2 regions of the Methylobacterium sp. Leaf93 genome follow, and region 1 is predicted to be linked to the other one. Evidence: predicted binding sites of a transcription regulator. Region 1 holds the regulator's gene; the other holds the start of a gene.
What was found. Region 1 encodes PhoB, which activates phosphate uptake and scavenging genes when phosphate is short. Its sites were predicted from a motif close to TGTCATNNANCTGTCAT; they were not measured.
Positions count from the first base shown of each region.

Region 2: the regulator PhoB is predicted to act here: its motif matches at 1,383-1,399, upstream of ppk2 (polyphosphate kinase 2).

Region 1 is NZ_LMMS01000001.1:135,757-139,483, forward strand. Features, by position in the region: gene ASF26_RS00640 (methyl-accepting chemotaxis protein) at 1-931, shown strand, start outside; gene phoB (phosphate regulon transcriptional regulator PhoB) at 1,237-1,938, opposite strand; gene phoU (phosphate signaling complex protein PhoU) at 2,029-2,754, opposite strand; gene pstB (phosphate ABC transporter ATP-binding protein PstB) at 2,840-3,658, opposite strand; gene pstA (phosphate ABC transporter permease PstA) at 3,705-3,727, opposite strand, start outside.
Region 2 is NZ_LMMS01000031.1:37,809-41,535, forward strand. Features, by position in the region: gene ASF26_RS21070 (enoyl-CoA hydratase/isomerase family protein) at 1-305, opposite strand, end outside; gene ppk2 (polyphosphate kinase 2) at 414-1,340, opposite strand; gene ASF26_RS21080 (hypothetical protein) at 1,775-2,020, shown strand; gene ASF26_RS21085 (CorA family divalent cation transporter) at 2,182-3,210, shown strand; gene ASF26_RS21090 (Orn/Lys/Arg decarboxylase N-terminal domain-containing protein) at 3,273-3,727, shown strand, end outside.

The DNA of each region.
Region 1 (3,727 bases):
GGTGCGCACGTTCAGAGACAATGCCCTCGTCGCACGGGGCCTGACGGAGGAGCGGGCAGCCGAGCAGGCACAGAAACTGCGTCAAGCCGAGCAGATCGATGCGACGACGCGAACGTTCGAAACGACGGTGAACGGCATTGTGGCTCGGGTGGATGCCGCCGCTGCCGAGATGCAGGCGACGGCACGGGCAATGGTGGGTACTGCGGCACAGACCGCCTCGCAGTCGATCTCAGTGGCGGCAGCGGCCGAGGAAGCGGCCTCGAATGTCAACACAGTGGCGGTGGCGACGGAAGAACTCGGTTCGTCGGTGCAGGAGATCGGCCGGCAGGTCGACGGTTCGGCCGATCTCGCCACCCGCGCGGTGGCTGAGGCCGGCGAGACCGCCGTGCTGGTGCGGGATTTGAGCGAAGCGGCCACCCGCATCGGTGACGTGGTGGCAATGATCTCCGGCATCGCCGGTCAAACCAACCTCCTGGCGCTCAACGCGACCATCGAGGCTGCCCGCGCAGGCGAGGCCGGACGAGGCTTCGCGGTGGTCGCAGCCGAGGTCAAGGAACTCGCGAACCAGACCGCGAAAGCAACGGAAGAGATCGTCGGTCAGATCGGCCGCATCCAGTCTTCGACAGGTCAGGCGGTCACGGCCATCGACGGCATCGCCGGGCGTATCCGCGAGATCAGTGGTGTGGCGACCTCGATCGCGGCGGCCGTGGAGCAGCAGGGTGCGGCGACCCAGGAGATCGTGCGCAACGTTTCCAGGGCGGCGACGGGCACAGGCGCGGTGACGAGCAATATCTCGGGAGTCGCTGGCGCGGCCGAAGAAACGGGTACGGCCGCGAGCCGGGTGCTTGAGGCGGCCTCCGAACTGTCGCGCCAATCCGAGCACCTCGCCACCGAGGTCGGGCAGTTCCTGACGACGGTACGAGCAGCCTGACCCTCATCAGGCGGCGTGTCCCTGAGCAGGTTTCGCGGAAGCGGCCCCCGGTTCTGCGATAGAAAACCCGCGACACAGCGAAGAGCCAAGCAGGGTGAAGCGTTGTCTTGCCAACGTGAATCTGCTTAGCCCTCCGGGAAGCGAGATCGTGTCGGAACGACCGCCGGAAGTCCGGGATCGACCTCACGATCTCGTATCGGCAGGAATGGCATCGGCTCGCGGTGGTGGCCCGGAGGCAAGGCCACCCGCCTTCGTCACGATGGGGGTGCTCGTCTGGACGGAGCAGCGCGAACCCGGCCGTGGTCTCACTCGTCCGTCGAGAACATCTCGTCGAAGGAATAGCCGGAGCCACGCACGGTGCGGATCGGGTCGCTCTGGCGCGGGCGGTTGATGGCCTTGCGCAGGCGGCCCACATGCACGTCCACCGTGCGCTCGTCGATATAGACGTCGTGCCCCCAGACCCCGTCGAGGAGTTGCTCGCGCGAGAATACCCGGCCGGGGCTCCGCATCAGGAATTCGAGGAGCTTGAACTCGGTGGGTCCGAGATGGATCTCGCGGCCCTGGCGGCGGATGCGGTGGCTGACGCGGTCGAGCTCGATGTTGCCGGCGACGAGCAGGTCCGCCACGTGGCTGGGCTTGGCCCGGCGCAGGAGCGCGCGGACCCGGGCGAGCAGTTCCGGCACCGAGAACGGCTTGACGATGTAATCGTCGGCGCCGGTGCCGAGGCCGCGGATGCGGTCGCCCTCCTCGCCCCGCGCCGTCAGCATGATCACCGGCAGCCGCTCGGTCTCGCGCCGGGCGCGGATACGGCGGCACAGCTCGATACCGGAGAGACCGGGCATCATCCAGTCGAGGAGGACGAGGTCGGGCACCTGCTCCTGAAGGCGCAGATCGGCCTCGTCGCCGCGGGCGGCGGTATCGACGACGAAGCCTTCCGCTTCGAGGTTGTAGCGGAGGAGAAGGGTCAGGGCCTCCTCGTCCTCGACGATCAAGATGCGCGTACTCATGCGGGTGTTTTCAGGGTGAGGGCGGCCGTCCCGTCACGCACAGGACAACCGCGCGAGGATCGTGCCGGAATGGCCCGACCGGAGGGACGGTCAGGCGCTGGCGGGCAAAGACACGGTGGCGTAGTTCGACGCGTCGTTCTTCGGGCGATCCTGTTCGGCCAGATCGTTCGTGCCGGTGACGAGGTAGTGGATCGTCTCGGCGATGTTGGTGGTGTGGTCGCCGATCCGCTCGATGTTCTTGGCGCAGAACAGCAGATGCGTGCAGAACGAGATGTTGCGCGGGTCTTCCATCATGTAGGTCAGCAATTCGCGGAAGAGCGAGTTGTAGAGCGCGTCGATGGCGTCGTCACGCTCCCAGACGTCGAGGGCGGCCTTCACGTCCTGGCTCGCATAGGCGTCGAGGACGTCCTTCAGCTGCTCCTGCACCAGGTCGCCCATGTGCTGGACGGCGATGACGATCTTCTGCGGCTGAATCTGCTCGGCGATGGCCACTACGCGCTTGGCGACGTTCTTCGACAGGTCGCCGATGCGCTCGAGATCGTTCGAGACGCGGATGGCCGAGACCGTCTCGCGCAGGTCGATGGCGAGGGGCTGACGCTTGGCGATGAGCAGGATCGCCCGCTCCTCGATCTCGTGCTGGAGGGCATCGAGGCGCTTGTCGGCGCCGATCACCGCCTGGGCCAGGGGCACGTCCCGGCGCACCAGGGCGTTGCCGGAATCGGTCATCATCTTCTCGGCGATCCCGCCCATCTCGGAAATCGAGCGGCGCAGGTTTTCCAGTTCCGTGTCGTAGGAACTGACGATGTGGGTGGACATGCTCGCACTCCTCGACCGAGGCCGCCTCGGGCGGCCCGCATCGCGTAGATCGGGACCGGTGCCGCGGAACGCGGCCCCGGCGGGCTCAGCCGAAGCGGCCGGTGATGTAGTCCTGGGTCTGGCGCTTCTCGGGGTTCATGAAGATCCGCGTGGTGGGGCCGAACTCCACCAGCTCGCCGAGATACATGAACGCCGTGAACTGCGAGATGCGTGCCGCCTGCTGCATGTTGTGCGTGACGATGACGATCGTGAACTCGGAGCGCAGCTGCTCGATCAGTTCCTCGATGCGGCCCGTGGAGATCGGGTCGAGGGCCGAGGTCGGCTCGTCGAACAGGATCACCTCGGGGCGCTGGGCCACGGTGCGGGCGATGCAGAGGCGCTGCTGCTGGCCGCCCGACAGACCCATGCCCGACTGCTTGAGCTTGTCCTTCACCTCGTCCCAGAGGGCGGCCTTGCGCAGGGATTCCTCGACGCGGACGTCGAGATCGGCCTTGGGCAGCTTCTCGTAGAGGCGCAGGCCGAAGGCGACGTTGTCATAGATCGACATCGGGAACGGCGTCGGCTTCTGGAACACCATGCCGATGCGCGAGCGCAGCTCGTTGAGATCGACCTTGGCGTCGAGGACGTTCTGGCCGTCGAGGAGGATCTGCCCCTCGGCGCGCTGCTCGGGGTAGAGGCTGTAGATCCGGTTGAAGGTGCGCAGGAGGGTCGACTTCCCGCAGCCGGACGGGCCGATCAGCGCGGTGACCTGCCGGTCGTGGAAGTTGAGGTTGACCGACTTCAAGCCGTGGAAGGAGCCGTAATAGAAGTTCAGGTCCTTCACGGCGATGCGCACGGGGGCCTGCTCGTCGGCCTTGTGGCGGCCGGTCAGCTGAGCTTGCGTGATCGCGGGAGCGGCGTTCATCGGGTGCGTGTCCTTGTCGAGGGCGGGATGGGACGGGGGCGCGGGGTCAGCGCGCCCGCTCGCTCTTGA
Region 2 (3,727 bases), on a different contig from region 1:
GGCACGCGCAGACGCTCGAGCGCGCCCAGGACCCTGTCCATGAAGCGCTCGTAGCCGAGGGCATCCTCGGGACGGGAGAAATCACGGAACTGACTGATGTCGGTGCCGGCGGCGAAGGCTTTCTCGCCGGCGCCGGTGATGACGAGGACCTTGATCCGCTCGTCCGCCTCGATCCTGTCGCAGAGGTCGATGAGGCCCTGATACATCGCGAAGGTCAGCGCGTTGCGCGCCTGCGGCCGGTTGAGAACGATGCGGGCGATGCCCGCCTCGTCGGTGGCGAACAGGATCTCGTCGGTGGCGCTCATGCGGGATTCCCATGCCGGACCGGCCGAGAATCGGCCCGTCCGATACGGGTCTTGCCCATCCCGGCCGCTTTGGGCAACCGCATCCGGCCGAGCAGTACCCCCGTTTGGTCAGAAGAGGGCGGGGACGAACATCTCCTGCGGCACCGGCTGGCGGGCATAATCCTCGTGGCGCATGCGCTCGGGCAGATGCACCGGCGGGTGCTCCACGTCGCCATAAGGGATTTGCGTGAGGAGATGGCTGATGCAATTGAGGCGGGCCTTCTTCTTGTCCACGGCCTCGACCACCCACCAGGGCGCTTCGGGAATATGCGTGCGGGCGAGCATCACTTCCTTCGCCTTGGTGTAATCCTCCCAGCGGCGACGGGATTCGACGTCCATCGGCGAGAGCTTCCATTGTTTCAGGGGATCGTGGATGCGCATGTTGAAGCGCAGCTCCTGCTCTTCGTCGGTAATCGAGAACCAGTATTTCAGCACGATGATGCCGGACCGCACCAGCATGCGCTCGAATTCCGGCGCGGACTGGAAGAATTCCTCGTACTGGTCCGGGGTGCAGAAGCCCATCACGCGCTCGACGCCGGCCCGATTGTACCAGGAGCGGTCGAACAGCACGATCTCGCCGCCCGCCGGCAGATGCGCCACGTAGCGCTGGAAGTACCATTGCGTGCGCTCGCGCTCGTTCGGAGCCGGGAGCGCAGCCACGCGGCAGACGCGGGGATTAAGACGCTGAGTGATGCGCTTGATCGCGCCGCCCTTGCCGGCCGAATCCCGTCCCTCGAAGATCACGACCACGCGTAGTTTCTGGGCCTGGACCCAATCCTGGAGACGAACCAGCTCGTGTTGCAGCCGGAACAGCTCCCGGAAATAGATCTTCCGGTCCATGGTGGGCAGACGAGGTTTGGCATCGATTTCGCTAACGAGCTGCTCGAGGCGCTCGTCTTCGAGCTCCATCTCGAGCTCTTCATCGAAATCGTCCGCCATCTCTCGACGAATAGCCTCGATATCGAAAGGGCGAGTCCCGGCGCGCGTGCCATCCATAGTATTGCCTTCCTGATGAATGGGAATCATCCGGGCGCTTGGATCACAACTGTATGACAGTGAGGAGACCCTGCCGGCAGCAGCAAACAAATTTCTTTATTAGAATCGTTTAATTCAGCATCGAAGGCCGGGGGATTAAGAATCGCTGGACTCCTGCTCAGCTTCTGGTATGCGGCGTTTATTGAATCGATACGAGTTTCGCCGACACCTGAGCGGCAAGACAATGATTTGAACGGTCTTAGAAGACGCACTTCATTGTCGATGCGTAACAAATACATGCCCAGAGGAGCAAAAGGCTCTTTCATCAGCTACATAATAGGAGATAAAATACCATGGAACGTTACATAGTCCGTTTCGTCAAGCCGGTATCCCTCGCTGTCATCACCTTCTTCTCAGTTTATTTTCTGACCGGAAGTTCCTTCATCGGATTGATCGTGAGCAGCATCCCGTTGTTGCTTGGCTGGCTCGGCATCATGGAAATGTTCGCCTACGGCATGGCGGCGACGGTGTTCATCGTTGCCGTCGTCTGGGCCGTCGTTCCGGCCGATATGAAGGTCTTCGTCGGACATCAGGCCACCGCTTTCACACAAGAGCTCCGCAAGGAAGCGGACAAGGGTCTGAACCGCAAGGAAGCCGACGGCAGCGTCAAGGAAGCCGACAAGGGCGTCGTGACCCGCTGAGGATAGCCAATCGTCGTCGCCCCCGCCTGCGGATCGCTTGACCCGCAGGTCGAGCATCGATCGGCGGAGGTGCCCCTCCGTCATCACAGTGTCGCCCAGCGTTGCGATCCAGCGCGATAGTGAGCCGGCATTTTGCCGGCCATGATCGCCGCGACCGCACCATGCAGCACCTTCTCATTGAGGAATCCCCCCTCCCGGGGCTGATCTTCGCCCTCACCTTCGACGCGGAGGGACGGGGACGCCAGGTTGGACCAGGGGACGGGATTCCCTCGCTGGACGACCCGGATCACGGCTTCGTCTGGCTCCATGTCGACCTCGTCGATGCGCGGACCGAGGCGCTCATCCTCGAAGGGCGCCTCGGCCCGGCCCGGCTCGCCGCCGCGACCTTCGCCCGCGACGAGCATCAGCGCGTCGTCGTGGACGGGCCCCATGCCGGTTTCGTCATCGCCGACCGGGAACGCGCCTTCGACGGTTCGTCGAGCGAGGAGCCGAACGGCCGTCTCCATTGCATCCTCGGCCCGCGCTTCCTCGTCAGCGGCCGTCGCCACGCCACGGCCTGCGCGGTGGCCGCCCGCGACGCGGTCTTGTCCGGCACCCTCGTCCCCGGCCCGGCCAAGCTGCTGGAGCGCTTCGTCGGCAGCACCGTCGAAGCGCTGATCGCCACGGCCGAGCGCCTGTCCTCCTCCCTCGACGCCATCGAGGACGACATGCTCGACGAGGCCAAGGCGGACGACCCGAGGCCCCTGGGACCGATCCGCCGCCAATCCGTGCGCTCCCACCGGCAGCTTGCCGGGTTGCGGGCGGTGTTCCACCGGCTCGAGGACGAAGCCGGCACGGAGGGAGATCAATTGCCCGAAGCGGTGGGCGCCATGGCCGCGCGGGTGGTCCAACGTCTCGATTCCCTCCACCGCGACATGCATGTCCTGTCCGAACGCAGCCGCTTGCTGCAGGACGAGATCGCCGCCCGCACCACCGCGCTCACCAACCGGCAGCTCTTCACCCTGTCGATCCTCACGGCCCTGTTCCTGCCGCCCACCCTGGTGACGGGCGTGTTCGGCATGAACACCAAGGGCCTGTTCTTTTCGGAATCCGACAATGGGTCGCTGCTCGCGCTGGGAATCGGCGCGCTCGCGGCGCTCGCCGTCTACCTCGTCATCCGCCGGCTCAGTCTCGCCGCCCGGCCCGGTTGATCCGGAACGCGAACGCGCCCACACCCCCCTCGATTCATCCGACCACCGGAGCCTTCCCCCGCATGGACTTCTTTCGCCGCTTCACCGTGCTCATGTGCGCGCCGAACTTCGACCCGGACGATCTCGAGGGCGTGCGCGTCCAGCAGATCATAGGCTCGGTGGAAAAGCTCGGCTTCGAGGTCGTCCGCGCCCGCCGCGTGGAGGACGCGGCCATCGCGGTCCAGACCGATGCCGCCATCGGCTGCATGGTGGTGGATTGGGGCAAGCGCGGCCTCGACGGCAAGGCCGCCGCCCTCATCAACCTGATGCGGAAGCGCGGGCTCGAAATGCCCATCGTCATCATGGTCCGGCGCAAGCGCCTGGAAGACATCCCCGTCGAAGTGCTCGACTTCATCGACGGCTACATCTTCCTCGCGGAAGAGACCCCGGACTACATCGCCCGCGGCCTCGTGAGCCGGGTCAAGCAATATGCCGAGACCCTGAAGACGCCCTTCTTCGGCGCGCTGGTGGACTATGC